One region of the Exiguobacterium sp. MH3 genome, then DNA from elsewhere that is predicted to be linked to it. Evidence: a T-box and tRNA genes for the amino acid it is inferred to sense, from the RefSeq annotation. Region 1 holds a T-box; the other holds one or more tRNA genes.

Region 1 (16,188 bases):
CCAAAGGCTCCTGCTTCATCTGTGAAGCAGCTTGCTGTAATCGTTCTTTCGTCTCAGTCTTCATAATCTACCTCTTCTTATTCGTGGATTGGTCTTACATTTCTTCTGGAGCGCCGACACCGAGTAAACGAAGACCCTCTGTCAAGACGATCGTGACCGACTTGACGAGTGCAAGACGCGATTGTTTTGCTGCGTCATCTTCGAGAACACGGACGTGTCCGTAGTATTTATTGAAGCTTTGTGCAAGATCTAAGACGTAGCGGCTGATGATTGATGGCTCGCGACGTGTGAACGCGCGATCGATGACCGTCGAGAATTGGTTTAGCATCGAGACGACACCCCATGCATGATCATCGGCACTACCAGCGAATGGTGTGCCATCATAGCCACCTTTACGGAGCAACGAGTGCGCACGGGCATTCGTGTACTGGACATACGGTCCTGTTTCGCCTTCGAATTTCAACATCTGCTCAAGATCGAACTCGATGTTGTTCATCCGTTCGTTCTTCAAGTCGTGGAAGATGACGGCGCCGACACCGACTTGACGAGCCGTGGCTTCGGCATTCGCTAAGTTCGGATTTTTTTCCGCGATGTTTTGCTTCGCAACGTCGATCGCTTCTTGTAGTACTTCTTCAAGTAAGACGATCCGACCTTTACGCGTCGACATTTTCTTTCCGTCCTTCATGATCAGACCGAACGGCACATGGTGCATTCCGTCGACGTTCTCAAATCCAAGTTTCTTCAAGACTGCGAACAATTGCTTGAAGTGAAGCGCTTGTTCCCCACCGACGACGTAGAACGCTTGCTCAAAGCGGTACGTTTCGAGACGATAGACAGCAGCTGCTAAGTCACGTGTCGCATAAAGCGTTGCGCCATCTTTCTTTTTAATCAAAGCAGGTGGCATACCTTCTGCTTCGAGGTCGACGACCATTGCCCCTTCTGATTCGACGAGGAGATCTTTTTCTTCGAGCAAATCGATGACGTGTTGCATCTTATCGTTGTAGAAGGCTTCTCCGTTCAAGCTATCGAATTTAACACCGAGCATCTCATAGACACGGTTAAACTCGACGAGTGAGACTTCACGGAACCACGTCCAAAGCGTCGTTGCCTGCTCATCACCTTGTTCGAGTTTTTTGAACCAGAGACGTCCTTCATCCTCAAGTGCCGGATTTGTTTCCGCTTCTTCGTGGAACCGGACGTATAATTTCAACAATTCCTTGATTGGTTCTGCACGGACCGCTTCTTCCTCACCCCACATCGTGTAAGCCACCATCAATTTCCCGAACTGTGTTCCCCAGTCCCCTAAGTGGTTGACACCGACGACGTCGTACCCTTTTTTACGTGAGATTTGGTTGAGCGCGTTCCCGATGACCGTCGAACGCAAGTGCCCCATCGAGAAGGGTTTCGCGATGTTTGGTGATGAAAAATCAGTGACGATCGTTTTTCCATTCGCTTCACTTGATCCGAACGCCTCTTGCTCCGTCAGGACTTGGTTGACGATTTCTTGCGAGACGACTTCCCGGTTCAAGAAGACGTTGATGTAAGGACCAACAGCTTGAACGTTCGAGAACAACGGCGCGTCAATTTTTTCTGCGAGCTCCGAAGCAATCATGTTCGGTGCTTTACGGAATGCTTTAGCGAGCATGAAACATGGGAATGCCAGATCTCCATGATCTTCATGTTTCGGTTGCTCGATCAGTTGTTCGATTTGTTCAACCGATAAGGCACCTTCCATGACGTGATGTAATACTTCTGCATACTGCGCTTTATAACTCATCTTTATTTCCTCCTGCTTTACTGATTTTTTGGCAATAAAAAACGCCCCTTGCGCCACGCGCAAAGAGACGGAATGACCGCGGTACCACTCTTCTTGGTGTCACTCGACACCCACCTTGTTCGGGGATAACGGGGTTCCCCCGGCTACGCCTTTTCCATCAGGAATCGGGCAGCGTCTCAGAAGTGCGTTTCACGACCGGTTCGTCCTCAGGCTTCCACCATTCCCTGATTCGCTAGTTGACGAATATCAACCGTTACTCTCTTCATCATCGACTGTATTCGATATCTTTCACATTATACGCAATTCTTTCTTTTCTCTCAACCTTATTTTTTTGGTAAATGGCTCATCAAAATTTCCACAATTCGGGTATAGGAATAAAAGATACTTCTCAGGGGGAGGGATGTTTCATGCGCTACTACCAACATGTAGCCCGGACGAGCTGGATCGTCTTCGGTCTCGTCGCCTTGACATTATTAGTGATCGGCATCGTTCATCCACCAACCTTCCATCCTTCTGTCTCCATCATCAACACTCTTTATTTATTCGGACTCGTTCTCCTGTTTCAGTTCGATAATGTCCGTCGTGGTGGCATTTACTATACATTCCAAGAAGGCATCATCTTATTTTTATTCCTCAATTACGGTTTAACGTACGCCTTGATTTTAAGCCAAGTCGGTATTCTCGTCTTTCAATTCATGTCTCACCGAAAAGCGATTCGTTGGAAACGTTTCGTTTATCTCTACCCGATCAACGCCTTGTTCGATTTAGTCTACATCTCGCTTCCGGCCTTTGCGTATTATGCGCTCGGCGGACCAATCGGCTCAAACTTTACGTATACGAAAGCCTTACTCCCTTTCATCGGCTTTTTGATCACCGTCTTCCTTGTCTCTTACTTCCAATGTCTATTCGTCAATCGCTTCCTCTACTTGAAATACGACTGGCAACGTCTCGTAAAGCTTCAGTCCCTCGTCTACGGGATTAGCATGTTAAGTGCTCTACTTGGAATCTGGTTCTACGATGAAAGTCCGCTCGTCGCGGCTACAGTTTCCGTCTTGATTCTCTTTTTGTTCAAACGTCTGTTGCAAGAGCGTGGTGACTCCCTTGAAGCAAACGATAATGCTAAGCGATTTGATGATGCGAAGGAACACTTGTTGATTTCCCGCTTCGAGCGCGAGACGATCGATTCGTTGCTCCTCGATTTACCGCATCTATTGCCGTTTTCTGAAGGTTGGATCTCGATTCAACAACAGCGGAAACAAGTCATCTATAACATCCGGACGAAACAACCGATCGACGTGTTACCACTGTTTCATTCCTTGTCAGCCGACGATTTGCATACCCCAATCATCTATGGTCTTCGTTGTGACTGGGGAAACGATATTCAGATCGGATTGCCTGTCGATCGTCACTCGATGCTAGCGATTCCTTCGATTACGAGCGGAGAGGTCGATGTTTCGATCATCCTATTCCATCAAGTCGCAGACGCCTATGATGCGACAAATGCCGACGAATTATCTCGTTTGCTCCGTATCTTTTGTCGCGTCTTAGAACGCTCACGTGAAACGGTCCAACTCTATACGGAAAGTCGGACCGATGCCTTGACCGAATTACCGAATAGTCGTGCTTTTTATGAACACGGTCGGCAGGAATTTGCGGCTGACTGCTATCCGCTCTCCGTGATCCTGTTCGATATCGATCATTTCAAACGTGTCAATGATACGTACGGTCATAAAGTGGGCGATCTCGTCCTTCGTGAACTCGGTCGACGTATCCAGGCGATCCAATTGCAATATGATGATGTCTTTGCTGCTCGTTATGGTGGGGAGGAATTCGTACTTCTGTTGCGAAATGGTAGTCAAGAGGCTGCTATCCAGATTGCCGAGACAGTCCGCCATGCGGTCATGGATCGTCCCTTCCTCGTCGATGGTCACCGACTTTCCTTAACCGTCAGCCTCGGAATTGATACAGTGGAGGAAAGATATCAACGGACGTTCGAAGAATCGTTACGTCAAGCCGACCATGCACTCTATGTCGGCGGAAAACACAATGGACGCAATTGTACCGCGCATTATGCAAACCTTTGAAAGGTCGTGACTCTATTGTCGATTACGGAAATTGAAATGACGCTACCGACATCACAAACTCACCGGACGATTCGGATTCATCGTCCGCCCCATTTGGATCCTTCTGAAGCGTTACCAGTGATTTATATGCACGATGGACAAAACGTCTTCAGTGGAGAAACCGCCTCGTTCGGAAAAGGCTGGGAGATTCATCTTGCGCTACAACAGACACAGATTCCGGCAATGGTCGTCGCGATCGACAGTCCAGAAGACGGAATGGATCGTTACGATGACTACGCTCCTTGGAGTGATGAAGCTTTATTGATGCGGACTGCTTATCCTTCGTACCGGAAATCAATCGGGGGAAACGGTAAGGTCTACATGGACTGGATCATCCGCGAGTTAAAACCATACATTGATGCCAACTACGCGACACGCCCTGACGATACGACGATGATCGGCAGCTCGATGGGTGGCATCATCTCGCTTTATGGATTATTCGCATATCCGGAAGTCATCACGCGCGTCGCTGCCCTGTCGACGGCCGGATGGGCAAACTTCTCCTCACTCCTTGAATTCATCGAGCGCAGTCCGTCGCTGTCTACTGCCCATCGCTGTTATATGGATGTCGGGACAAAAGAAGTGAGTGGTCCGATGACCGAAACGGATTATTTACACACAAATGATGTCTTAGCGCGAGCGGTCGAACAGAAACTTACTCAAAGTCGCTATACGATCATCCCGGAAGCGATTCATCATGAAACCGCTTGGGCGAAACGTTTACCGGATGTTTTGCGTTTCTTGTTTCCTTCCTCGTGAATACACAAAAAGCCGGGCGATTTCTACTAAAGAAATCCTCCGGCTTTTTACGCGTGCCTTATACTAATTCTTCTTGTTGCTCTTTTTCATAACGGTTGCGCGGATGCTCCCGGCATTCATCGGAACACGAACGCATGACTTTTGGTTCGCATTCTTCACAGCAGAAGTGCTGTCGATTACATTCCGGGTTTGCACAATTAACGTAGCGTGTCTCCGGTTTTCCACAGTAGTAACATTCTGAGACGACAGAAGGATTGACGGCATTGACAGGAACTTGTACACGTTCATCAAAGACGTATAGTTCGCCTTCCCAGTCTTCTCCTTGCGTCTGTTCATCTTTTCCGTACATGACGACTCCGCCTTTAAGGTGGAAGATATCATCACTCTGTTGCCGTTTACGGAAGTACGCCGTGAATTTTTCACAACGAACGCCACCCGTACAGTATGTGAGAACCTTTTTCCCTTCAAACAAATGCTCGTTCTCGTCAAGCCACTCTGGGAATTCCCGTGAAGCATCGACATCCACTTTTACAGCATTCTTGAAGTGTCCGAGGTCGTATTCATAGTTGTTGCGTACATCGAGAATGACGACGTCATCTTGTTTCATCATTTCTTTCCACTCTGCTGGTTCAAGATACGCAGCGTGTTCTTCTGGTACGTTGAATTCATCCTCAAAACGCCATGTGACGAGTTCTTTTTTGTAACGGACGAACGTCTTTTTGAAGGCGTGCTCTTCGACTTCATCGATTTTGAATTCGATGTCAGCGAATCGTGGATCCGCCGTCAAGTCCTTCATGTATTGTTCCGTTTGTTCGACCGTTCCAGAGAGTGTGCCGTTGATTCCTTCTGGTGCGATCAAAATCCGACCTTTGATACCGAGCTCTTTACAGTAAGCAAGATGCTCTTTCGTTAGCTGTTCCGCATTTTCGATCGGAACATACTTATAAAATAATAGTACGCGATAAGGTTTCATATTCCTCATTAGCCCCCATGTCAGTTTTTTGCAGTAAAACGAACGTTGGCAAACGAAGCGTCTAGCTATTGACTAGCTGGGAACGCCTGCAAAACGCACCCATTTAAGTATAATACCAACTCCCTTTCGAATGTACAATCTACAATTCCTGAATCCCTTTCAAGGAATTTCATTCCCTTTCTCAATCAGAAAGAGGTAAAATAAAACACAGTAGTACATCTCGCAAGGAGGATTCCGAATGCTCCATACACTTCGTGACTGGATCGAGCAGATGATTTTCTTTCTCCAAGACTTACCTGGAGGAGCTGCCACCGGTTTGATTGCCCCGTTTCTTGAGTCTCTATTTCCTTTCCTGCCACTCGTCCTGATCATTTCCGCGAATGCGGCAACCTATGGTTTTGGTATGGGTGTTCTCGTATCATGGGTCGGGAGCATGCTTGGATCACTCGTTGTCTTCGCTTGTATTCGATATCTATTTCGTCGTCCGGTCACGCGTTGGCTTGAAAAACACCATGCCGCGCAACAGTGGATCGAACGTGTTCGTCACATGAGTCCCATCTCACTCGGATTCTTTTTCTCGCTTCCGTTCATGCCTGCGTTCATCATCACGTCCATTTCCGCCATGATTCAACTATCGCTGCGGACGTATTTGATTGCTGCTGGTGCCGGTCGTCTGATCGTCGTCATCATCTTCTCGCTGATCGGAAAGGAATGGTCCACGTTCCTTGAACGTCCGATGCGTCTTGTCCTTCTATTTTTGATTTTACTCGCCATCTGGGGAGTCAGTCGCGGGACGGAAGAATGGTTGAAGCGTCGTGCGCTCTCAAAACGTGCGGATCATTTACGGGAAATCGAAGATAAGATCGAACGTCCATCTGAAAAATGACTCAAGCCTGTCTATGATTCCATAGACAGGCTTTTTAAGCTGTTCTCATTTTTCAGTGACTAGGTCTTTTGAATCATTTTCCAATGTAATTAATATATAAAAATAACGTTCAAACAATGTTCAATATTGCAAACGCTTACATTAAATTGGTATGACCAATATTAATATAATAATGAGCTTTTCCTTATAAAAATTAGGATAGCTTTTCCAGAAACGACATCCTTATAATGAATTTACATTCATTCCTTAAAGGAGGCGGCCTCATGCATCAAGTGTCCGAAGTTCAAAAAAATGAAGCGACTCAATCCGCTCCAGCAATCGTCGAGAGTGCTACCTTTCAACAATTGATGCGTCAAAAGAATGGCTTCATTCTTCCAGCCATCAGTTTCTGTCTTATTTTTTATTTTACGCTTCCGATTTTGACAAGCTACTTTACGATTTTAAATCAGCCGGTATTCGGTGATATTACGGGTGCTTGGATCTTCGCTTTTGCTCAGTTCATCATGACGTGGACGTTCTGCATGATGTATAGCAAAAAAGCACGTGCCTTTGATCGACTCGTCGAACAAATCAAGGAGGAGTCGAAATGAATTATACTGCCGTTGCTTTATTTGCGGCGATCGTCGGTTTGACGCTCGTCATTACATACTTTGCTGCCCGTAAAACAAAAACAGCTAACGATTTTTATACAGCGGATGGCGGTCTCACTGGTGCGCAAAACGGGATGGCGATTGCCGGCGACTATATGTCCGCTGCCTCGTTCCTCGGAATTGCCGGGATGATTGCCTTAGCTGGATTCGACGGATTCTTCTACTCGATCGGCTTCCTCGTTGCCTATCTCGTTGTCTTGTATCTCGTTGCCGAACCACTTCGGAACCTCGGGAAATACACGATGGCGGATATGATCGCTGCTCGTTTTAACGCATCAAAAGTTCGTGGAGTTGCTGCCATGAACTCAATCGCGATCTCGATTTTCTATATGATTGCCCAACTCGTTGGTGCGGGTGCCTTGATTGAATTGTTATTAGGAATTCCTTACACGACAAGTGTCATCATCGTTGGTATCTTGATGACCGTCTACGTCGTCTTCGGTGGTATGACAGCGACCTCATGGGTCCAAATCATCAAAGCGATCCTCTTGATGGCAGGAACAGCTGTCATTTCGTTCATGGTATTCGCCAAGTTCGATTTTTCGATCTTCAAGATGTTTGCAGAAGTCAAACAAGCGACACCGCTCGGTGATTCATTCTTGAATCCCGGAAACAAGTTCAAATTACCGCTCGATACGATTTCATTGAATCTCGCACTCGTTCTCGGAACGGCTGGATTACCACATATCTTGATTCGTTTCTTTACTGTTAAGGATGCTCCGACTGCTCGTAAATCCGTCGTATATGCGACGTGGATCATCGGTGCCTTTTATATCTTGACGATCTTCCTCGGCTTTGGTGCCGCTGCTTTCGTCGGTTCTGAAGATATCATTGCTGCCAATGCTGCTGGTAACATGGCGGCACCACTTCTCGCCCAAGCGCTCGGTGGTGATTTACTCTTTGCGTTCGTCGCTGCAGTCGCCTTTGCGACGATCCTCGCCGTTGTTGCAGGACTCGTCTTATCCGCAGCATCCGCCTTTGCCCATGACTTCTACAGTCATATTCTACGTAAAGGACAAGCAACGGAAAAAGAACAGATGACGGCAGCACGACTCGCGTCCATCGCCGTCGCTTTGATTTCGATGGTACTGGCATTGTTCGCACAAACGATGAACGTCGCATTTCTCGTTTCGCTTGCCTTTGCTGTCGCGGCAAGTGCCAACTTGCCAGTCATTCTCTTGACGATTTTCTGGCGCCGTTTCAATACTGGCGGAGCTGTCACAGGTATGGTCGTCGGGTTATTCTCTTCACTGATTCTCGTCGCACTCAGTCCAAATCTTTGGGCAGTCGACGGTTCAGCCTTGTTCGTCGGGGAAGCCCTCTTCCCGCTGACGAATCCAGGAATCGTCTCTATCCCACTTGGCTTCCTCGGAGCCATCGTCGGGACATTGTTGACGAAATCGAACGAAGTTGCCGGTAACTTCGAACGTATCTTAGTCAAGGCCAATACCGGTATCGATGCTGCTGCAGAAGTCGCCGCGTCAAAAGAATAAGTTCCCCTTAACGGCTCCTTCAACCCCCTTGAAGGAGCCGTCCCCTTTTACATTCTTCTCGTTCATTGCCATACTAAGTGAAGAATAGAGAAGAAAAAGAAAGGAAGACTGTACATGGATCTCGCTTTTTATTATTTCTTAATCCTCGGATTTTTCATTGGAATCATCTCCGGCTTTTTCGGAATCGGTGGCGGTATCATCTTGACGCCTCTACTACTCATTTTAGGATATGCTCCAAGCGTTGCGATCGCGACCAGTCTCATGTTGACTCTCGGATCAACGGTTTCAGGTACGATCTCTCACTTACGCCTTAAAAATGTCGTCTGGCGCGATAGTCTTGTCGTCGGGGGCGTTGGAATCATCGGTTCGACGATCGCGACACCACTCGTCCTTCGTTTAGAGGAAGTCAACGGTGCCCATCTCGTCATCTCAATCGTTTATATCGGACTCTTACTCTACTTCGCGAATAAGTTCTTACGTCCAAAAGCAACGACCGGTGAACAGACGGGTTGGAAAAATCGATATCTTGCTCTTGCCTTCACTGGTCTGTTCGCTGGATTCATCTCTTCGCTTCTCGGTGTCAGCGGTGGATTCATCATCACACCGTTACTCGTCGGGATCGTTGGCTATGAGTTGAAACGTGCAGTCGGAACGAGTATTGCTTCTGCGTTACTGATCGTCCTATCGGGTCTCGTCAACTATACGGTCGCGAGCACGAATATCGATATCCTCGTCGGGATCATGCTGATTGTCGGCGCCTTGCTCGGAGCACCGATTGGCGCGAAGCAGTTGACGCATTTCGAAAGTCCGTTCGTCAAAAAGTACCTCGGTATCTTCTATTTGACGGTTGCGGTCAGTGTGTTACTCGAGATCATCGGCTGGAACGTCGCTTCACTCTCCGTTCTCGTTGCGCTTAGTTTGATTTTCTTACTGACACTCCTCATCTACAGCCGTCGTCGAACGAATGGATGAATCGTCTCATCAGAAAAGCGGTGATGCCCCTATCAGGCATCACCGCTTTTTTCCGTTAAGCCACTCGTTTGTGACCGGCTCGTTCATAGTCTCTCGTTTGTTCAATGACTAAGTGCGACAAGAACAACATTCCAACCAAGTTCGGAATCATCATCAGCCCGTTCGCGATATCTGCGACAAGCCACAACGGTTCTAATTGCGCGACCGCACCATAACAGGCTGCGAGCGCAAAGAAAACACGATATCCTTCGTTGAAACGTGTCGTGCCGCTCAAGTACTCCAAGCACTTCTCTCCATAGACATACCAACCGATGATCGTTGAATAACCGAAGAAGAAGACGGAGAAGGCGACAGTCCATTCTCCAAATGATCCAAGGACACTCGCAAAGGCGGTTGCTGTCAGTGCTGCCCCGGAAAGATTCGCATCATGCGTCATACCTGAATGTAGCCCGCCTGACGGATCCCAAAAGCCTGTCGTCAGAAGGACGAGTGCCGTCATCGTACAAACGATCAAGGTCACGATGAAGGTACTCGTCATCGAAATCAATCCCTGTTCGACCGGACGCTCACTTTTCGCAGATCCGGCAATCAAGGCTGCTGTCCCAAGTCCTGCTTCGTTCGTGAAAATACCACGTGCTACACCGACTTGCATCGCCATCATGATCGATACACCGGTGAAGGCTCCTGCAGGCGCAAGCGGCTGGAAGGCGTACTCAAAGATTAAACCAAAGGCTGGTAGAATCTGATCCGCCTTCAATATTAAAAGGACACAAGCGGCACCGATATAAAGTAAGCTCATGATCGGAACAAAGATCGTCGAGATCGCACTGACGCGTTCAAGTCCACCACGAATCGATACATAGACCGCAATCGCGAGCAGAATGCCGAACAATAGCAGCGGCACACGGAACGATTGCTCAAGCACCGTTGCCATCGCATTCGCTTGAACCGTGTTCCCGACACCAAACGATGCGATCAAACCAAATACTGCAAACAGGATGGCGAGTAGTTTAAATTTAGGTCCTAGTCCCTTCTCGATATAATACATCGGTCCACTGACGGCTTCGCCGCGTTCATTTCGACTTCTAAAGAGAATGGCAAGGAGGCTTTCTGCATATTTCGTCGCCATTCCAATTAAACCGATGACCCACATCCAAAAAACTGCGCCCGGTCCGCCCATCGTCAAGGCGACTGCGATCCCTGCGATGTTTCCGTTTCCGATCGTCGCCGCGAGGGACGTCATCAACATCTGAAAGCTACTGATTTCACCTTCACCTTGCCCTGATTTTTGAACAGATAATTGAAACGCTTGTTTTAAACGTCGAAACTGAAGACCACGTAATCGGATCGTAAAGTATACTCCTGTTCCTACCAACAACATCATACTCGGAATCCCCCAGACCCAAGCCGATATCAGACGTAATACTTCCATGCTATTTCATCCTCTCTCTCTTTTCCGAGGCTTACCGTAGCATGTAGTTGTGTTTTCTTACAATACAAAAGAATACTTTTTGTGATTTTACACAACAGAAGATATACTAAAACTATCGAGCGAAAGAGAAAGAAGGGAAATCCCATGTTAGAAGCTTCATATCATTCCTTAGACGACTTAGCAGAAGCGATCGGTATTGCCTTGAATGCCCCGATTACGATTGAAGATCGCAATCACCGCCTTCTTGCGTATAGTACGCATACGGCTGATACAGACCCTGCCCGTGTCGCAACGATCATTGGTCGCCGGGTACCGGAATCGGTCATCGACCAACTCTGGAAAGACGAAGTCATCCAGAGCCTTGCTACACAAGATGATCCACTCATTATTTCCGCACGCACGGATGTCGGATTGAACGATCGTGTCGCCATTGCAATCAAGCAAGATTCAGAAATTCTCGGCTATATTTGGTCGATTGCTCGAAGCACTCCTTTTACTCCATCGGAACTAGCGGATTTAAAGAAAGGAGCATTGCTTGCCCAACGTCAGTTACTGGCGATCGACATGCAGAAAAAACGGAAGGAAGAGCAAACGGAACAGTTTTTCTTCGAGTTATTACATGAAGAATTATCCGAATCGGAGATTCTGAAGATGTTCTCTAAGCTCCATGTCGCACCACCCGGTATTAGCCGTTTGACGGTCATTCGTTTTTCGGAAGCAATCACACCGCGTCTCGCCGATCGCCTGCGCTATTTATTGACGATTCAGCAGACGGTTCGTCCGTTACTTTATGCGTATGATGAGACGGATTTCATCTTGTGGATCAGCACAAACGACCGCGACGCAGAACAAGAACGTCTGCAGTTCGACGCCTTCATCCAGTCGTTTCGACAATTACTCGCGGAGCGGTTCGATTATACGGACTTCGTCGCAGCAAGTAGTGAAGTCTTCACGGGCGTCCAAGCGATTCCGGAGCGCTATGAAGAAGCTGGCATCGTCTTACGTTTAAAGGACGCCTTTCCATTTGAGCTGAAGAACGTCACTCGTTACGAACGCCTCGGCTTATTCCAGCTCTTACCGATTTTCTCGGAGCGTCTGCGACGGCGGACGGTTCGCTTGGAAGAAATCGAACGTCTGCGTGCTTACGATTTGAAACATGCCTCCTCCTTATGTGAGACGCTAGAGTGGTTTCTTCATTATGATGGGAACGTCAAACAAGTCGCTTCCCATCTCCATGTTCATCCGAATACGATCCTTTATCGGATGCGACGGATCGAGGAGGAAGCGGGCATTCGAATGGAATCTTTACCTGAACGCTCCTTACTTTATTTGTACCTAAAAGCAGACCGATATCCTTTGTGATTTTACACAAAGGATATCGGTTATTTTTGAAAACGCCGATAAAGTAGAACGCTTTCATTTCTCGTATACTGAAGAAGAAGAGAAATTGATTTGTTTATTTGCGAAAGGGGATCGCGTTCACATGATCATTGGAGTATTAAAGGAAATCAAAAACAACGAAAACCGTGTTGCATTAACACCTGCCGGGGTAGCAGCGTTACATGCACAAGGACATCGTGTCATCATTGAATCGATGGCAGGTATGGGGAGTGGCTTCACGAACGAAGAGTACGTCAAAGCCGGTGCTGAAATCATCGCGACTGCTGCTGAAGTCTGGGCAACAGCCGAACTTGCTTTGAAAGTCAAAGAGCCGATCGCTTCAGAGTACCAATACTTCCGTCCAGATTTGACATTGTTCACGTATCTTCACCTAGCGGCTGAGCCAGAATTGACACGTGCGCTTGTTGATTCGAACATCACAGCAATCGCTTATGAAACGGTTGAAAAGAACCGCACACTTCCATTGTTAACACCAATGAGTGAAGTCGCAGGACGCATGGCATCACAAATCGGTGCACAGTTCTTAGAAAAACCACACGGTGGTATGGGCATCCTGCTTGCTGGTGTTCCTGGGGTTCGTCGTGGAAAAGTCACAGTCATCGGCGGCGGTGTCGTCGGAACGAATGCTGCGAAACTCGCGGTTGGTCTCGGTGCGGATGTCACGATCATCGATGTCAGCCCAGAACGCCTTCGTCAGCTCGATGATATCTTCGGTAACTCGATCAACACATTGATCTCAAACCCGTACACGATTGCTGAAGCTGTCGCTGAAAGTGATCTCGTCATCGGTGCTGTCTTGATTCCAGGTGCAAAAGCACCGAAACTCGTCACTGCCGACATGGTCAAACGCATGAAGCCGGGCGCTGTCATCGTTGACGTTGCCATCGACCAAGGTGGTATCTTCGAAACGGTCGATCGTATCTCGACGCATGATGACCCAACATATGAAAAATTCGGTGTCGTTCATTACGCAGTCGCGAACATGCCGGGTGCCGTTCCACGCACGTCTACACTTGCATTGACGAACGCAACGCTCCCGTATGTCCTTGAACTCGCGAACAAAGGCACACACCGTGCGCTTGCTGAAAACGAGGCTCTCGAAAAAGGATTGAATGTCGCACAAGGATTCGTCACGTACGAAGCGGTCGCACGCGATCTCGGATACACGTACAAATCCGTTGAAGATGTGCTTCACTTACACGCATGATCTTGAACGTAGAAATAGTCGATGATTCCTTTTCGAGGAACCATCGACTATTTTTTATGAAAAGAAGGAATCCCAGGTGAATCTCTTCATTACTTCTTGAGGCACCACCCGGCTTGTCATATGATGAGAAACGAAGACTTATGATTTTGAACTAGTAGAGGGGATCTCATTACATGACACAAACCATAACCGCCCATTCTCATGAACTCCAGAGCCACGTCGCTGAAGTGGCGTTACTCGAAGCACTGACATCCGATACAGAAGAGAACGTACGCATTGCCGCAACCGAGCGCTTACGTGTTCTTGTCCCATCTCATCCATTGCTCAACATTGCTACAGCCCATTCCCTTTATTTCAAGAACGAACACACTCAAGCGCGCCGGCTGATCGAAGAGACACATCAGCAACTCGGCGAACATGTGCAAGGATACATACTCCTCGGTATCATCAGTGAGGATGAAGGATATATGCACGAAGCAGAACAGCTTTTCCTTTCAGCCATCACACGGTTCCCTGAAGAGCCAGCAGGACATCGTTTCCTTGCCGTCCATTACAATCATCGTCAATTTTATGGGGAATCAGCCGTTCATGCGTTTACATATTTAAAGAAGGTTGGCGCATCTGGAATCGATACGCTGATGGCCATTGATTCCATCCAACAATTAGACGGTCATTCGATCGACATGTTGGAAGCACTCTATGCATTAATTCTTGGCGTATCTCATCTCGACAAAACCACCGTCTTTCATGCGACAGCTTCTGTCAATCAAAGTATTCAATATGAGAAGTTGCATGCTACATTGCGCGAAGATAGCGACGAGACCCTCTACGCCAAGCTCGATGAATGCCTTTCCAACATGCTCGAGCACGGATTGTACGCAGCTGTTTACGACGATTCCGAAGAAAAGATCTATCGCCATGTTTTTCGGGAGATGTGTCGGGATATGACCATCCGTCATGCAGGTTGGCGTGCGTACCCGGACTATATTCGATTACGCTTTCTCTATTTCAAACAATTGTTGTTACGCGACTGAACGTTAAAAAGCAAACGCGACGAGTGCTGCGATCGTCCATGGCAAAATCAAGTTGTCGAGATCGCGATATGAGATCGCTTCGATCAAGGCTGCGATGTTCGCAAGCAAGAAACCATAACTGACAGCGAGCCAAATCGGTTGTCCGTAAAACAAGAACGTCACGGTCAACACGAGGAATGACGCCAAAAACAGGGCGATACTTCCTTCAAAGGATCGTTTCGTCTCACCACGGACGTAAAACGTCTTCCCGAAGCGTTTTCCGACGAGAGCCGCGAGACCGTCGCCCCAAGCAAGCACCATGCTTCCCGCAACAAGCGCCATCGGCTGTCGCTCGAAGAAGAACAGGACAAGTCCCGCTAGAGCGAGTGGATAATAGACCGTTCCGTAAGAAGGACGATCGACATCGTGCATCTGACCGATTCCTCTTCGTAGTGTCACTAGATTCACGACAGCAAAGAATAACAACGGTACGATCGCAACGTACCAGTGATCCAGCCAGAGCAGCGCAAGAAATACCCAGTGACCGACAGCAATATGAATCCATTTCCGAACCGTCTCGGGAGAAAAGCCGAAACGGTGTCCAATGACTTCCAGGATGACGAGAACTAGCCCGACGATTCCAATCGTGCCAAGAGCAGCTATCCATTCCATCGTCATTCCCCCCTTTCTTTCCTATTATTGTACGTTGTTTCAGTTGCCATTTGCCCTATTGAACCTTCATTTGATAACATAAGGTCAAATGACGTCCTAGAGAGGAAGTTTTGGAAATGTATGATGCTCAAGCAGTCCAAACATTATCAAGTTGTCTGCAACGCTTGAACGAAGGAAAAGGAATCGAACCCCTCGTCGCAACGGAAGGTACAGAATTGCCGAAGGTCATCAATCGCTTGAAGCAATTCGATCCATTAAAAAATGGTCTATCCATCAATGAAATCGTTCATTTGGCAAATGCCCTGATCGGCGAACATATGTCAGCGACGACGATCCAGAACTGGACGAAACGTGAAGTCCGGGACATCATCGGCGTACCGCATCGCGGAAAGAAGTACTCGATCAATCAGGCTTCGATCATCTATCTACTGGATGATTTAAAACACCTCTTCTCGTTAGAAGAAACACGAGAACTGCTGACGATCGTCTTCAAGAATCCGAATATTGATGAGGATGATTTAATCAGTCCGCTTAATTTTTATCTCGTCTACACGCAACACGCGGAGACAAGTGGTCCGATCGAATTGACGGAGAAGCGTCTCAGACGCTCGCTCGAGCGCATTAACGCTTATCGCCCTGAAACTGTCCACGTTCTCCAACTGTGTCTCTATGCCCGTCGTGTATCGCATTTAACGCACGAAGCGAAACAACGTCTCCATCATGTTCTGCAAACGACATGATGAAAAAAAGATGCCATCCATGTCATGGAAGGCATCTTTTTTTTATTTAGACGGCTGTCAGTGATTTATAGTGGACGTTGTTCGTCAGAC
Region 2 (16,188 bases), 270 kb from region 1:
AAGCACCCCGGAAGGGGAGTGAAATAGATCCTGAAACCGTATGCCTACAAGTAGTCAGAGCCCGTTAACGGGTGATGGCGTGCCTTTTGTAGAATGAACCGGCGAGTTACGATAACGCGCGAGGTTAAGCCGATGAGGCGGAGCCGTAGCGAAAGCGAGTCTGAACAGGGCGTTCAGTGCGTTGTCGTAGACCCGAAACCAGGTGATCTACCCATGTCCAGGATGAAGGTCAGGTAACACTGACTGGAGGTCCGAACCCACGCACGTTGAAAAGTGCGGGGATGAGGTGTGGGTAGCGGTGAAATGCCAATCGAACCTGGAGATAGCTGGTTCTCCCCGAAATAGCTTTAGGGCTAGCCTCGAGGTTGAGAGTTCTGGAGGTAGAGCACTGATTGGACTAGGGGCCCCCACAGGGTTACCGAATTCAGTTAAACTCCGAATGCCAGCAACTTATACTCGGGAGTCAGACTGCGAGTGATAAGATCCGTAGTCAAGAGGGAAACAGCCCAGACCGCCAGCTAAGGTCCCAAAGTGTATGTTAAGTGGAAAAGGATGTGGCGCTGCCTAGACAGCTAGGATGTTGGCTTAGAAGCAGCCACCATTCAAAGAGTGCGTAATAGCTCACTAGTCGAGTGGCGCCGCGCCGAAAATGTAACGGGGCTAAACATACCACCGAAGCTGCGGATTCCGTAAGGAATGGTAGGGGAGCGTTCCAAACCGCTGTGAAGCTGTACCGGAAGGAGCAGTGGAGCGTTTGGAAGTGAGAATGCCGGTGTGAGTAGCGAAAAGAGGGGTGAGAATCCCCTCCGTCGAAAGCCCAAGGTTTCCTGAGGAAGGCTCGTCCGCTCAGGGTTAGTCTGGACCTAAGCCGAGGCCGAAAGGCGTAGGCGATGGATAACAGGTTGATATTCCTGTACCGCCGATCCACCGTTTGAACAATGGGGGGACGCAGGAGGATAGTGACGCATGCGGATGGAAGTGCATGTGCAAGTTTCAAGACCGTCTGATTGGCAAATCCGTCAGGCATCAAAGTCAAGGAACGATGCGGAGTCCCGTAGGGACGTAGGTCACGATTTCACACTGCCAAGAAAAGCCTCTAGTGAGGGGGAAGGCGCCAGTACCGTAAACCGACACAGGTAGGCGAGATGAGAATTCTAAGACGCGCGGGATAACTCTCGTTAAGGAACTCGGCAAAATGGTCCCGTAACTTCGGGAGAAGGGACGCTCTACATGAGTAGAGCCGCAGTGAATAGGCCCAAACGACTGTTTAGCAAAAACACAGGTCTCTGCTAAATCGCAAGATGACGTATAGGGGCTGACGCCTGCCCGGTGCTGGAAGGTTAAGGGGATGGGTTAGCGCAAGCGAAGCTTTGAACCGAAGCCCCAGTAAACGGCGGCCGTAACTATAACGGTCCTAAGGTAGCGAAATTCCTTGTCGGGTAAGTTCCGACCCGCACGAAAGGCGTAACGATTTGGGCACTGTCTCAACGAGAGACCCGGTGAAATCATAGTACCTGTGAAGATGCAGGTTACCCGCGACAGGACGGAAAGACCCCATGGAGCTTTACTACAGCCTGATATTGAGGCTTTGTGCATGATGTACAGGATAGGCGGGAGACGTCGAGCCCGGAGCGCCAGCTTCGGAGGAGTCACCCTTGGGATACCGCCCTTCATGCATAGAGTCTCTAACTCGCAGCCGTGATCCGGCTGGAGGACCGTGTCAGGCGGGTAGTTTGACTGGGGCGGTCGCCTCCTAAACAGTAACGGAGGCGCCCAAAGGTTCCCTCAGAATGGTTGGAAATCATTCGTAGAGCGCAAAGGCAGAAGGGAGCTTGACTGCGAGACCTACAAGTCGAGCAGGGACGAAAGTCGGGCTTAGTGATCCGGTGGTTCCGCATGGAAGGGCCATCGCTCAACGGATAAAAGCTACCCTGGGGATAACAGGCTGATCTCCCCCAAGAGTCCACATCGACGGGGAGGTTTGGCACCTCGATGTCGGCTCATCGCATCCTGGGGCTGGAGTAGGTCCCAAGGGTTGGGCTGTTCGCCCATTAAAGCGGTACGCGAGCTGGGTTCAGAACGTCGTGAGACAGTTCGGTCCCTATCCGTCGTGGGCGCAGGAAATTTGAGGAGAGCTGTCCTTAGTACGAGAGGACCGGGATGGACGCACCGCTGGTGTACCAGTTGTTCCGCCAGGAGCATCGCTGGGTAGCTACGTGCGGACGGGATAAATGCTGAAAGCATCTAAGCATGAAGCCCCCTCCAAGATGAGATTTCCCTTTGAGTAATCAAGAAAGACCCCTCAGAGACGATGAGGTAGATAGGTCACGGGTGGAAGCATGGCGACATGTGGAGCTGAGTGATACTAATCGGTCGAGGCCTTGTTCTAGCAGATGCATTGTTGATGACTTCAGTTTTGAGGGCGCGAGCCTTTCAAAAAAACGAAAAAAAGTCTTGACGTTATGTGAACATAATGTTAAGATAATAAATGTCTGGTGGCGATAGCCAAGTGGTCACACCCGTTCCCATGCCGAACACGGAAGTTAAGCACTTGAACGCCGAAAGTAGTTGGGGGCTTCCCCCTGTGAGGATAGGACGCTGCCAGGCGATACATATGGAGGATTAGCTCAGCTGGGAGAGCACCTGCCTTACAAGCAGGGGGTCGGCGGTTCGATCCCGTCATCCTCCACCATTTTTTATTACACTTGCCGGTGTAGCTCAGCTGGTAGAGCAACTGACTTGTAATCAGTAGGTCGCGGGTTCGACTCCTGTTGCCGGCACCATTTTTATCTTCAATGATCACCAGAATTCAATTATGAATGAAGGTTCTACCTTTTATATCCCTGCCGGGGTGGCGGAACTGGTAGACGCACAGGACTTAAAATCCTGCGGGGGTTTCCCCGTGCCGGTTCGATTCCGGCCCTCGGTACCATTTTTCATTTTGGATGTTTACTGTTTGATCCTTATATTCCGCACCCTTAGCTCAGCTGGATAGAGTACTTGACTACGAATCAAGGGGTCGGGAGTTCGAATCTCTCAGGGTGCATTTTCGGGAAGTAGCTCAGCTTGGTAGAGCACTTGGTTTGGGACCAAGGGGTCGCAGGTTCGAATCCTGTCTTCCCGACCATCTTCAATTTCATCCCTTTAATGGGGCCTTAGCTCAGCTGGGAGAGCGCCTGCCTTGCACGCAGGAGGTCAGCGGTTCGATCCCGCTAGGCTCCACCATTTTTATGACGAACTTTGAAAACTGAACGATGAGGCAAAAATCGTATTCTACGGAATACAAAAACGAATGAAGCGCAAGCTTCGTCAATCGTGACTTTGGTCACACAACGAGCAAGTCAAACACTTCATGGAGAGTTTGATCCTGGCTCAGGACGAACGCTGGCGGCGTGCCTAATACATGCAAGTCGAGCGCAGGAAACTGACGGAACTCTTCGGAGGGAAGGCAGCGGAATGAGCGGCGGACGGGTGAGTAACACGTAAGGAACCTGCCTCAAGGATTGGGATAACTCCGAGAAATCGGAGCTAATACCGGATAGTTCATCGGACCGCATGGTCCGTTGATGAAAGGCGCTCCGGCGTCACCTTGAGATGGCCTTGCGGTGCATTAGCTAGTTGGTGGGGTAACGGCCCACCAAGGCGACGATGCATAGCCGACCTGAGAGGGTGATCGGCCACACTGGGACTGAGACACGGCCCAGACTCCTACGGGAGGCAGCAGTAGGGAATCTTCCACAATGGACGAAAGTCTGATGGAGCAACGCCGCGTGAGTGATGAAGGTTTTCGGATCGTAAAACTCTGTTGTAAGGGAAGAACACGTACGAGAGGAAATGCTCGTACCTTGACGGTACCTTACGAGAAAGCCACGGCTAACTACGTGCCAGCAGCCGCGGTAATACGTAGGTGGCAAGCGTTGTCCGGAATTATTGGGCGTAAAGCGCGCGCAGGCGGCCTTTTAAGTCTGATGTGAAAGCCCCCGGCTCAACCGGGGAGGGCCATTGGAAACTGGAAGGCTTGAGTACAGAAGAGAAGAGTGGAATTCCACGTGTAGCGGTGAAATGCGTAGAGATGTGGAGGAACACCAGTGGCGAAGGCGACTCTTTGGTCTGTAACTGACGCTGAGGCGCGAAAGCGTGGGGAGCAAACAGGATTAGATACCCTGGTAGTCCACGCCGTAAACGATGAGTGCTAGGTGTTGGGGGGTTTCCGCCCCTCAGTGCTGAAGCTAACGCATTAAGCACTCCGCCTGGGGAGTACGGCCGCAAGGCTGAAACTCAAAGGAATTGACGGGGACCCGCACAAGCGGTGGAGCATGTGGTTTAATTCGAAGCAACGCGAAGAACCTTACCAACTCTTGACATCCCATTGACCGCTTGAGAGATCAAGTTTTCCCTTCGGGGACAATGGTGACAGGTGGTGCATGGTTGTCGTCAGCTCGTGTCGTGAGATGTTGGGTTAAGTCCCGCAACGAGCGCAACCCCTATCCTTAGTTGCCAGCATTCAGTTGGGCACTCTAGGGAGACTGCCGGTGACAAACCGGAGGAAGGTGGGGATGACGTCAAATCATCATGCCCCTTATGAGTTGGGCTACACACGTGCTACAATGGACGGTACAAAGGGCAGCGAGACCGCGAGGTGGAGCCAATCCCATAAAGCCGTTCCCAGTTCGGATTGCAGGCTGCAACTCGCCTGCATGAAGTCGGAATCGCTAGTAATCGCAGGTCAGCATACTGCGGTGAATACGTTCCCGGGTCTTGTACACACCGCCCGTCACACCACGAGAGTTTGCAACACCCGAAGCCGGTGAGGTAACCGCAAGGAGCCAGCCGTCGAAGGTGGGGTAGATGATTGGGGTGAAGTCGTAACAAGGTAGCCGTATCGGAAGGTGCGGCTGGATCACCTCCTTTCTAAGGAAAACGTCCCTTACGGGACATGCCCATCGTTCAGTTTTGAGAGCTCGTCTCTCAGTCTCGAAAGAGACACTCGCACCTTGAAAACTGAAGACATCAACAAGACATCAAACTTTTAATTAACCATGTCATTAGACGTGTGTTCTTAGAATACCAACGCTAGATCAAGGTATGAAGGGCGTACGGTGGATGCCTTGGCACTAGGAGCCGATGAAGGACGCGACGAACAGCGATATGCTTCGGGGAGCAGTAAGTATGCTTTGATCCGAAGATTTCCGAATGGGGGAACCCACCATCTGTAATGGGATGGGACATGTTACATGAATACATAGTGTAGCGTGAGGCAGACCCGGGGAACTGAAACATCTAAGTACCCGGAGGAAGAGAAAGCAAATGCGATTCCCTGAGTAGCGGCGAGCGAAACGGGAACAGCCCAAACCGAAGAGCATGCTCTTCGGGGTTGTAGGACACTCTACACGGAGTCAAAAAGGAAGACAGTAGGTGAAGGACCTGGAAAGGTCGGCCGAAGAAGGTGACAGCCCTGTAGCTGAAACTGTTTTCCCTCCAGAGTGGATCCTGAGTACGGCGGGACACGTGAAACCCCGTCGGAATCCGGGAGGACCATCTCCCAAGGCTAAATACTCCCTAGTGACCGATAGTGAACCAGTACCGTGAGGGAAAGGTGAAAAGCACCCCGGAAGGGGAGTGAAATAGATCCTGAAACCGTATGCCTACAAGTAGTCAGAGCCCGTTAACGGGTGATGGCGTGCCTTTTGTAGAATGAACCGGCGAGTTACGATAACGCGCGAGGTTAAGCCGATGAGGCGGAGCCGTAGCGAAAGCGAGTCTGAACAGGGCGTTCAGTGCGTTGTCGTAGACCCGAAACCAGGTGATCTACCCATGTCCAGGATGAAGGTCAGGTAACACTGACTGGAGGTCCGAACCCACGCACGTTGAAAAGTGCGGGGATGAGGTGTGGGTAGCGGTGAAATGCCAATCGAACCTGGAGATAGCTGGTTCTCCCCGAAATAGCTTTAGGGCTAGCCTCGAGGTTGAGAGTTCTGGAGGTAGAGCACTGATTGGACTAGGGGCCCCCACAGGGTTACCGAATTCAGTTAAACTCCGAATGCCAGCAACTTATACTCGGGAGTCAGACTGCGAGTGATAAGATCCGTAGTCAAGAGGGAAACAGCCCAGACCGCCAGCTAAGGTCCCAAAGTGTATGTTAAGTGGAAAAGGATGTGGCGCTGCCTAGACAGCTAGGATGTTGGCTTAGAAGCAGCCACCATTCAAAGAGTGCGTAATAGCTCACTAGTCGAGTGGCGCCGCGCCGAAAATGTAACGGGGCTAAACATACCACCGAAGCTGCGGATTCCGTAAGGAATGGTAGGGGAGCGTTCCAAACCGCTGTGAAGCTGTACCGGAAGGAGCAGTGGAGCGTTTGGAAGTGAGAATGCCGGTGTGAGTAGCGAAAAGAGGGGTGAGAATCCCCTCCGTCGAAAGCCCAAGGTTTCCTGAGGAAGGCTCGTCCGCTCAGGGTTAGTCTGGACCTAAGCCGAGGCCGAAAGGCGTAGGCGATGGATAACAGGTTGATATTCCTGTACCGCCGATCCACCGTTTGAACAATGGGGGGACGCAGGAGGATAGTGACGCATGCGGATGGAAGTGCATGTGCAAGTTTCAAGACCGTCTGATTGGCAAATCCGTCAGGCATCAAAGTCAAGGAACGATGCGGAGTCCCGTAGGGACGTAGGTCACGATTTCACACTGCCAAGAAAAGCCTCTAGTGAGGGGGAAGGCGCCAGTACCGTAAACCGACACAGGTAGGCGAGATGAGAATTCTAAGACGCGCGGGATAACTCTCGTTAAGGAACTCGGCAAAATGGTCCCGTAACTTCGGGAGAAGGGACGCTCTACATGAGTAGAGCCGCAGTGAATAGGCCCAAACGACTGTTTAGCAAAAACACAGGTCTCTGCTAAATCGCAAGATGACGTATAGGGGCTGACGCCTGCCCGGTGCTGGAAGGTTAAGGGGATGGGTTAGCGCAAGCGAAGCTTTGAACCGAAGCCCCAGTAAACGGCGGCCGTAACTATAACGGTCCTAAGGTAGCGAAATTCCTTGTCGGGTAAGTTCCGACCCGCACGAAAGGCGTAACGATTTGGGCACTGTCTCAACGAGAGACCCGGTGAAATCATAGTACCTGTGAAGATGCAGGTTACCCGCGACAGGACGGAAAGACCCCATGGAGCTTTACTACAGCCTGATATTGAGGCTTTGTGCATGATGTACAGGATAGGCGGGAGACGTCGAGCCCGGAGCGCCAGCTTCGGAGGAGTCACCCTTGGGATACCGCCCTTCATGCATAGAGTCTCTAACTCGCAGCCGTCATCCGGCTGGAGGACCGTGTCAGGCGGGTAGTTTGACTGGGGCGGTCGCCTCCTAAACAGTAACGGAGGCGCCCAAAGGTTCCCTCAGAATGGTTGGAAATCATTCGTAGAGCGCAAAGGCAGAAGGGAGCTTGACTGCGAGACCTACAAGTCGAGCAGGGACGAAAGTCGGGCTTAGTGATCCGGTGGTTCCGCATGGAAGGGCCATCGCTCAACGGATAAAAGCTACCCTGGGGATAACAGGCTGATCTCCCCCAAGAGTCCACATCGACGGGGAGGTTTGGCACCTCGATGTCGGCTCATCGCATCCTGGGGCTGGAGTAGGTCCCAAGGGTTGGGCTGTTCGCCCATTAAAGCGGTACGCGAGCTGGGTTCAGAACGTCGTGAGACAGTTCGGTCCCTATCCGTCGTGGGCGCAGGAAATTTGAGGAGAGCTGTCCTTAGTACGAGAGGACCGGGATGGACGCACCGCTGGTGTACCAGTTGTTCCGCCAGGAGCATCGCTGGGTAGCTACGTGCGGACGGGATAAATGCTGAAAGCATCTAAGCATGAAGCCCCCTCCAAGATGAGATTTCCCTTTGAGTAATCAAGAAAGACCCCTCAGAGACGATGAGGTAGATAGGTCACGGGTGGAAGCATGGTGACATGTGGAGCTGAGTGATACTAATCGGTCGAGGCCTTGTTCTAGCAGATGCTTGTTGATGACTTCAGTTTTGAGGGCGCGAGCCCTTCGTCTGGTGACGATAGCCAAGTGGTCACACCCGTTCCCATGCCGAACACGGAAGTTAAGCACTTGAACGCCGAAAGTAGTTGGGGGCTTCCCCCTGTGAGGATAGGACGTTGCCAGGCACTTGACCGATCTGCAGATTGCAGGTCGGTCTTTTTGTGTTTTCTAAAAAGTCTTATCAGTTGCATTTCTTTTTTTAGATGATTACTATTAAATCAAACAATAGTCAAAGATGGTCAGAGAGGTGGTGCCAATGCAAAACATCACAGATATCATCGAAGCCTATTTAAAGCAAATTTTACACGACGAAAAGACGATTGAAATCAAACGTCAAGAAATTGCACAACGTTTTGACTGTGTTCCATCACAAATCAACTACGTCATTAATACTCGTTTTACGGTCGAAAAGGGTTATTTCGTTGAAAGTAAACGGGGTGGCGGCGGATACATTCGGATTCAAAAAATCGTTGTGCTCGATAGTCACGATCTATTAGACGAAGTCAGTTCATGGATCGGTGATCATTTGACGGAACAAGCTGCAGAAGATTATTTGATTCGTTTGATGAACGAACAATTACTGACGCGGCGGGAAGCTATTTTGATTCAATCGCTGTTGCAAAAAGAGAGTTTGCCAATGGCGGTCGAAGATCAACACCGGATGCGTGCCCACTTGATGCGGACGCTTCTTCAAACCATGAAGCGACTCTAGTCGTCGGACATTGGAGGAATGCACGATGCGTTGTCAACGATGTGGCGAACGAGAAGCAATCGTCCGTGTCAAACTTCCACAAGAATCGGAAACCGATGAAAAATTCTTATGCTCGGTTTGTGTGCGGGAGTTAGCACGTGAATATCAAGGGACGGCGTGTCCGTCTTGCGGTATGACCCGTCAACAATTGCTTCATCTTCGTAAAGTCGGTTGCCCGACTTGTTATTCATTTTTTAAAGACGAAGTCGACGGTATGGTTCGTCAGTTCCAACACGGTCATACGCAACATTATGGCTCACGACCTGATGAGGAATCCGTTGAAAAACGATTGAACCAGCAGCTCAGTCGACTCAAAGAACAGCTCAACCGCAAAATCTTAGCAGAAGATTATGAAGAAGCAGAAGTCATAAAACAACAGATTGAGAGTGTCGAGGAGGATTTGCGTCATGTTTGAAGAGTTGCTCCAACACCCTTTAAGCGAATCGATGAATCAATCTTCTCCTTTTGACGACATCGTCGTTTCGACACGGATCCGATTGGCGCGTAATACGACACGTTACCCGTTCTCAACGATGTTGTCAGAAGCACAAGCCAATGCACTCATTGAAGAGACAGAACGCCAACTAAACGGGATGAAAGGGTTCCGGTTTGGTCGCGTCGATCAAGCAGATGTCCTGACGCGAACCGCTTTAGTAGAAAAGCATCTAATCAGTCCAGCGTTAGCGAGTCATCCGCGGACAGGACTCTTCATTAGTGAGGATGAGCAGATCAGTGTCATGGTAAACGAAGAGGATCATTTCCGAATCCAGACGTTATTACCGGGACTTCAACTTGAAGAAGCGTTTCGGATCGCAAAACAAGTCGATCGCTTGATCAGTGAACGATTTAAAATTGCTTTTGATGACACGCTCGGTTATTTAACGACGTGTCCGAGTAACGTCGGAACAGGTCTTCGTGCTTCCGTGATGTTGCACTTACCGGGACTGGTCCTGACGAATCAGATTCAAGGCTATATCAAACACTTACGACAGCTCGGATTCGCGATTCGTGGGCGTTACGGCGAGGGAAGCGATGCCTCTGGTCGCATGTTCCAACTTTCGAACCAACGGACGCTTGGGGCAAGTGAGGATATGCTGATCACGGACTATCAATTTGCCGTCGAAGCATTAATTGAAGCAGAACAGGCAGCACGAAAAGGATTATTGGAGATGTATCAAGAAGAACTAGAGGACAGACTATATCGTTCCTACGGTATCCTGACATCAGCTCGACTGATTACAGCGCGGGAAGCAACGGAACGACTATCGGATGTTCGCTTAGCAGACAGTCTGGGACTAGAGGTCAATCTTCCTCCAAATCTTTTTCATCAACTGCTCGTTTCATTACAAACAGGTTTTCTACAAAAGCATTTCGGGAAACAATTAACATCTAGAGAACGGGACATCGAACGGGCGAAACGACTTGTGGAAGTTTGACACGGACGAGCATCGAACGATTGATTGCGGATCTCGAGGGCGGCGCACGTGGTTTTGCGTTCGGTTCTGGGATGGCAGCGATCCATGCCGTCTTCCACTTGCTTGAGTCTGGCGACCACATCGTCATGACGGATGACGTCTACGGTGGTACGTTCCGCTTGATGCAACGCGTCTTACCGAAGTTCAACATCCAAGTGACATTCGTCGATACGACGGATCTTGCGGCAACGGAAGCAGCGATCCAAGACAACACGAAGATAGTCTACGTCGAAACACCGACGAACCCGTTGTTGAAAGTTACGGACATTGAAGCAATCGCAACAATCGCCAAACGTCACGATCTTAAACTCGTCGTCGACAACACGTTCGCGACACCATACCATCAACAACCACTCGCACTTGGTGCAGACATCGTCTTGCACAGTGCGACGAAATACATTGGCGGACATTCGGACGTCGTCGCTGGACTTGTCGTCGTCAAAGATGATGCGCTCGGCGAAGAGCTGCACTTCATTCAAAACTCGACAGGCGGCGTGCTTGGACCGCAAGACAGCTTCTTGCTCGTCCGTGTCAAACTTCCACAAGTTCTAAAAAGTCTTATCAGTTGCATTTCTTTTTTTAGATGATTACTATTAAATCAAACAATAGTCAAAGATGGTCAGAGAGGTGGTGCCAATGCAAAACATCACAGATATCATCGAAGCCTATTTAAAGCAAATTTTACACGACGAAAAGACGATTGAAATCAAACGTCAAGAAATTGCACAACGTTTTGACTGTGTTCCATCACAAATCAACTACGTCATTAATACTCGTTTTACGGTCGAAAAGGGTTATTTCGTTGAAAGTAAACGGGGTGGCGGCGGATACATTCGGATTCAAAAAATCGTTGTGCTCGATAGTCACGATCTATTAGACGAAGTCAGTTCATGGATCGGTGATCATTTGACGGAACAAGCTGCAGAAGATTATTTGATTCGTTTGATGAACGAACAATTACTGACGCGGCGGGAAGCTATTTTGATTCAATCGCTGTTGCAAAAAGAGAGTTTGCCAATGGCGGTCGAAGATCAACACCGGATGCGTGCCCACTTGATGCGGACGCTTCTTCAAACCATGAAGCGACTCTAGTCGTCGGACATTGGAGGAATGCACGATGCGTTGTCAACGATGTGGCGAACGAGAAGCAATCGTCCGTGTCAAACTTCCACAAGAATCGGAAACCGATGAAAAATTCTTATGCTCGGTTTGTGTGCGGGAGTTAGCACGTGAATATCAAGGGACGGCGTGTCCGTCTTGCGGTATGACCCGTCAACAATTGCTTCATCTTCGTAAAGTCGGTTGCCCGACTTGTTATTCATTTTTTAAAGACGAAGTCGACGGTATGGTTCGTCAGTTCCAACACGGTCATACGCAACATTATGGCTCACGACCTGATGAGGAATCCGTTGAAAAACGATTGAACCAGCAGCTCAGTCGACTCAAAGAACAGCTCAACCGCAAAATCTTAGCAGAAGATTATGAAGAAGCAGAAGTCATAAAACAACAGATTGAGAGTGTCGAGGAGGATTTGCGTCATGTTTGAAGAGTTGCTCCAACACCCTTTAAGCGAATCGATGAATCAATCTTCTCCTTTTGACGACATCGTCGTTTCGACACGGATCCGATTGGCGCGTAATACGACACGTTACCCGTTCTCAACGATGTTGTCAGAAGCACAAGCCAATGCACTCATTGAAGAGACAGAACGCCAACTAAACGGGATGAAAGGGTTCCGGTTTGGTCGCGTCGATCAAGCAGATGTCCTGACGCGAACCGCTTTAGTAGAAAAGCATCTAATCAGTCCAGCGTTAGCGAGTCATCCGCGGACAGGACTCTTCATTAGTGAGGATGAGCAGATCAGTGTCATGGTAAACGAAGAGGATCATTTCCGAATCCAGACGTTATTACCGGGACTTCAACTTGAAGAAGCGTTTCGGATCGCAAAACAAGTCGATCGCTTGATCAGTGAACGATTTAAAATTGCTTTTGATGACACGCTCGGTTATTTAACGACGTGTCCGAGTAACGTCGGAACAGGTCTTCGTGCTTCCGTGATGTTGCACTTACCGGGACTGGTCCTGACGAATCAGATTCAAGGCTATATCAAACACTTACGACAGCTCGGATTCGCGATTCGTGGGCGTTACGGCGAGGGAAGCGATGCCTCTGGTCGCATGTTCCAACTTTCGAACCAACGGACGCTTGGGGCAAGTGAGGATATGCTGATCACGGACTATCAATTTGCCGTCGAAGCATTAATTGAAGCAGAACAGGCAGCACGAAAAGGATTATTGGAGATGTATCAAGAAGAACTAGAGGACAGACTATATCGTTCCTACGGTATCCTGACATCAGCTCGACTGATTACAGCGCGGGAAGCAACGGAACGACTATCGGATGTTCGCTTAGCAGACAGTCTGGGACTAGAGGTCAATCTTCCTCCAAATCTTTTTCATCAACTGCTCGTTTCATTACAAACAGGTTTTCTACAAAAGCATTTCGGGAAACAATTAACATCTAGAGAACGGGACATCGAACGGGCGAAACGAATCCGGACGATGTTAACCGAACAGACAAACAGGGATCACACACAAGGAGGTTTTGCATAATGATGTTTGGACGATTCACAGAACGTGCACAACGTGTATTGGCACTTGCTCAAGAAGAGGCAGTACGGTTGGGGCACCACAATATCGGAACAGAACACATTTTACTCGGACTTGTACGTGAAGGAGACGGAATCGCTGCGAAAGCCTTAACAGCACTCGGTCTCAGTTCAGATAAAATTCAGATGGAAGTCGAAGCATTAATCGGTCGCGGACAAGATGGTGCAACGACGATTCACTATACACCACGTGCGAAAAAAGTCATCGAGTTATCAATGGATGAGGCACGTAAACTAGGTCACTCTTACGTTGGAACAGAACACCTCTTGCTCGGATTGATTAGAGAAGGAGAGGGCGTTGCTGCTCGTGTCTTGAATAACTTGGGTATCAGTCTTTCAAAAGCCCGTCAGCAAGTACTCCAGTTGCTCGGGAACAGCGAAACGACAGCAAACGCGTCGCAAGCAGGTTCAGGTGTCGCAACACCAACACTTGATGGTCTTGCTCGTGATTTGACACAACAAGCGCGCGAAACACGTCTTGATCCAGTTATCGGTCGTGCGAAAGAAATTCAACGTGTCATCGAAGTCTTGAGCCGCCGGACGAAAAATAACCCGGTCTTGATCGGGGAACCAGGGGTCGGTAAAACGGCTGTCGTCGAAGGTCTCGCTCAACAAATCATCAACAATGAAGTACCGGAGACGTTACGCAATAAACGTGTTATGGTACTCGACATGGGGACACTTGTCGCTGGTACGAAATACCGTGGTGAATTCGAAGATCGTTTGAAAAAGGTCATGGATGAGATTCGTCAAGCGGGGAACATCATTCTCTTCATTGATGAGTTGCATACATTGATCGGAGCGGGTGGAGCAGAAGGTGCGATCGATGCATCGAACATCCTTAAACCATCGCTCGCACGAGGCGAACTCCAGTGTATCGGAGCAACGACTCTTGATGAGTACCGGAAATACATCGAAAAAGATGCGGCACTCGAACGTCGTTTCCAACCGATCCAAGTCGCAGAGCCAACAACGGATGAAGCAACACAAATCCTATTTGGTCTTCGCGATCGTTATGAAGCACACCACCGTGTGACGATCACAGACGAAGCGATTCAAGAAGCCGTCACCTTGTCGGATCGATACATTTCGGATCGTTTCCTTCCGGATAAAGCGATCGATTTGATTGATGAAGCAGCATCGAAAGTTCGGTTGCGTTCATACACAGCACCACCGAACTTAAAAGAAGTCGAAGCAAAACTCGAAGGCATCCGCAAGGACAAGGACGAAGCGGTCCAAAGCCAAGAGTTCGAAAAAGCAGCAAGCCTCCGCGATACGGAACAAAAATTACGCGATGAGCTTGAGCGTTTGAAAGAGGAATGGCAGAATAAACAAGGCAACGAAAAACTTGAAGTCACAAAAGATGACATCGCACAAGTCGTTGCCAACTGGACAGGTGTACCGGTCACGAAGATCGCGGAAGAAGAGACGGATCGTCTCCTTCGCCTCGAAGAAATCCTTCACGATCGTGTCATCGGACAAAATGAAGCCGTTAAATCAATTTCAAAAGCCATCCGTCGGGCACGTGCTGGACTGAAAGATCCAAAACGTCCGATTGGTTCGTTCATCTTCCTCGGTCCTACTGGGGTTGGTAAAACAGAACTCGCCCGTGCGGTTGCCGAAGCGATGTTCGGAGATGAGGATGCGATCATCCGGATCGACATGTCAGAGTACATGGAGAAACATGCAACGAGCCGTCTCGTCGGTTCACCTCCAGGATATGTCGGTTACGAAGAAGGCGGTCAATTAACGGAAAAAGTTCGCCGGAAACCATACTCAGTCATCTTACTTGATGAAATCGAGAAGGCGCACCCGGAAGTCTTCAACATTCTCTTGCAAGTACTTGATGATGGACGCTTAACAGACTCGAAAGGTCGGACGGTTGATTTCCGTAACACGATCATCGTCATGACATCGAACGTCGGTGCAAGTGCCCTTAAACGTAATAAATATGTCGGATTCGCTGTTTCTGAAGATACGGATCGCGAATACAAAGACATGAAAGATAAAGTCATGGAAGAACTCAAACGGGCGTTCCGTCCAGAGTTCTTGAACCGAATTGATGAAACGATCGTCTTCCACTCACTCGAGAAACAACACATCGAAGAGATTGTGAAGTTGATGGCGAAAACCCTTGAAAAACGTTTGGCTGAACAGGAAATTCATTTCGAATTGACACCAGCTGCCCTCTCGAAGATTGCCGATATCGGATACGATCCAGAGTACGGTGCACGTCCAATCCGTCGTGCCCTTCAACGGGAAGCGGAAGACCGGTTGTCAGAAGCATTGCTCGCAGGCGATATCCAAAAAGGAGAACGTGTTGCGCTTGATGTCGAAGAGAACGAATTCATCGTTCGCCGGAATCACGTGAGTTCTGCCGCAACGGAATAAGCACTGAGCACAGGGCCAGCTTTCGCACTTTCTGAGCGAAGCTGGTTCTTTTTTTGAAACAGAAAGGATGAATCGATTGGCTAAGTTAAAAACAAAATTCGTTTGTCAAAGCTGTGGGACCGAATCACCGAAATGGATGGGACGTTGTTCTGGATGCGGAGAATGGAACACGATGGTCGAAGAAGTCGTCGAAGAGAAAAAAGGGCGGCGCGGTGCCGCTTTCGTTCATACGACAACAAAACAATTGAAGCCAGAGCGCCTCGCGAACATCGTCTCGCAAGAAGAGAGTCGCGTCTTTACCGGAAGTGGTGAATTCGACCGTGTCCTCGGAGGCGGTATCGTTCCAGGTTCGATGGTGCTTGTTGGAGGAGATCCGGGGATCGGGAAGTCGACGATCTTACTGCAGACGAGCGCACGTCTTGCACAACGTGGCGAAAAAGTGCTCTACATCTCAGGAGAAGAATCGCTCAAACAAACGAAATTACGCGCGGAACGGCTTGGCTTACCGACACAGGATTTGTTCGTCCTGAGTGAGACGGATATGAACATGATTGAACGTGTCGTCGATGAAGAACAGCCACGTTTTTTAATCATCGACTCGATTCAAACCGTCTACATCGATGAAATCCAGTCTGCACCCGGGAGCGTGACACAGGTACGTGAATGTACGGCGATGCTGATGAAAATTGCGAAGAGTCGCGGTATTGCGATCTTCATCGTCGGTCACGTCACGAAACAGGGTTCGATTGCTGGACCACGTTTACTGGAGCACATGGTGGATGCTGTCTTGTATTTCGAAGGCGAACGTCACCATACGTTCCGGATTCTGCGTGCCGTCAAAAACCGATTTGGTTCAACGAATGAGATCGGAATTTT

The links. The T-box of region 1 lies ahead of argS (arginine--tRNA ligase). A T-box ahead of a tRNA ligase gene usually reads a tRNA of that ligase, here a tRNA-Arg.
Region 2: it encodes a tRNA-Arg, which carries the amino acid that the T-box ahead of argS (arginine--tRNA ligase) is inferred to sense. The anticodon was not compared.

The regions. Positions count from the first base shown of each region.
Region 1 is NC_022794.1:2,940,453-2,956,640, forward strand. It holds gene U719_RS15270 (hypothetical protein) at 1-64, opposite strand, end outside; gene argS (arginine--tRNA ligase) at 95-1,777, opposite strand; T-box leader at 1,838-2,055, opposite strand; gene U719_RS15280 (GGDEF domain-containing protein) at 2,185-3,861, shown strand; gene U719_RS15285 (alpha/beta hydrolase) at 3,898-4,659, shown strand; gene U719_RS15290 (rhodanese-related sulfurtransferase) at 4,718-5,632, opposite strand; gene U719_RS15295 (TVP38/TMEM64 family protein) at 5,871-6,518, shown strand; gene U719_RS15300 (DUF485 domain-containing protein) at 6,782-7,108, shown strand; gene U719_RS15305 (cation acetate symporter) at 7,105-8,661, shown strand; gene U719_RS15310 (sulfite exporter TauE/SafE family protein) at 8,776-9,633, shown strand; gene U719_RS15315 (sodium:alanine symporter family protein) at 9,689-11,065, opposite strand; gene U719_RS15320 (CdaR family transcriptional regulator) at 11,210-12,427, shown strand; gene ald (alanine dehydrogenase) at 12,549-13,673, shown strand; gene U719_RS15330 (M48 family metallopeptidase) at 13,847-14,707, shown strand; gene U719_RS15335 (diacylglycerol/polyprenol kinase family protein) at 14,711-15,358, opposite strand; gene U719_RS15340 (DUF1836 domain-containing protein) at 15,475-16,098, shown strand; gene U719_RS15345 (hypothetical protein) at 16,145-16,188, opposite strand, start outside.
Region 2 is NC_022794.1:48,874-65,061, forward strand. It holds rRNA gene U719_RS00255 (23S ribosomal RNA) at 1-2,389, shown strand, start outside; rRNA gene rrf (5S ribosomal RNA) at 2,492-2,607, shown strand; tRNA gene U719_RS00265 (tRNA-Val) at 2,617-2,692, shown strand; tRNA gene U719_RS00270 (tRNA-Thr) at 2,708-2,783, shown strand; tRNA gene U719_RS00275 (tRNA-Leu) at 2,846-2,932, shown strand; tRNA gene U719_RS00280 (tRNA-Arg) at 2,973-3,046, shown strand; tRNA gene U719_RS00285 (tRNA-Pro) at 3,051-3,127, shown strand; tRNA gene U719_RS00290 (tRNA-Ala) at 3,150-3,225, shown strand; rRNA gene U719_RS00295 (16S ribosomal RNA) at 3,350-4,911, shown strand; rRNA gene U719_RS00300 (23S ribosomal RNA) at 5,077-7,990, shown strand; rRNA gene rrf (5S ribosomal RNA) at 8,037-8,152, shown strand; gene U719_RS00310 (CtsR family transcriptional regulator) at 8,284-8,739, shown strand; gene U719_RS00315 (hypothetical protein) at 8,765-9,193, shown strand; gene U719_RS00320 (ATP--guanido phosphotransferase) at 9,186-10,214, shown strand; partial or broken gene U719_RS00325 (aminotransferase class V-fold PLP-dependent enzyme) at 10,205-10,783, shown strand; gene U719_RS00330 (CtsR family transcriptional regulator) at 10,890-11,345, shown strand; gene U719_RS00335 (hypothetical protein) at 11,371-11,799, shown strand; gene U719_RS00340 (ATP--guanido phosphotransferase) at 11,792-12,865, shown strand; gene clpC (ATP-dependent protease ATP-binding subunit ClpC) at 12,865-15,312, shown strand; gene radA (DNA repair protein RadA) at 15,389-16,188, shown strand, end outside.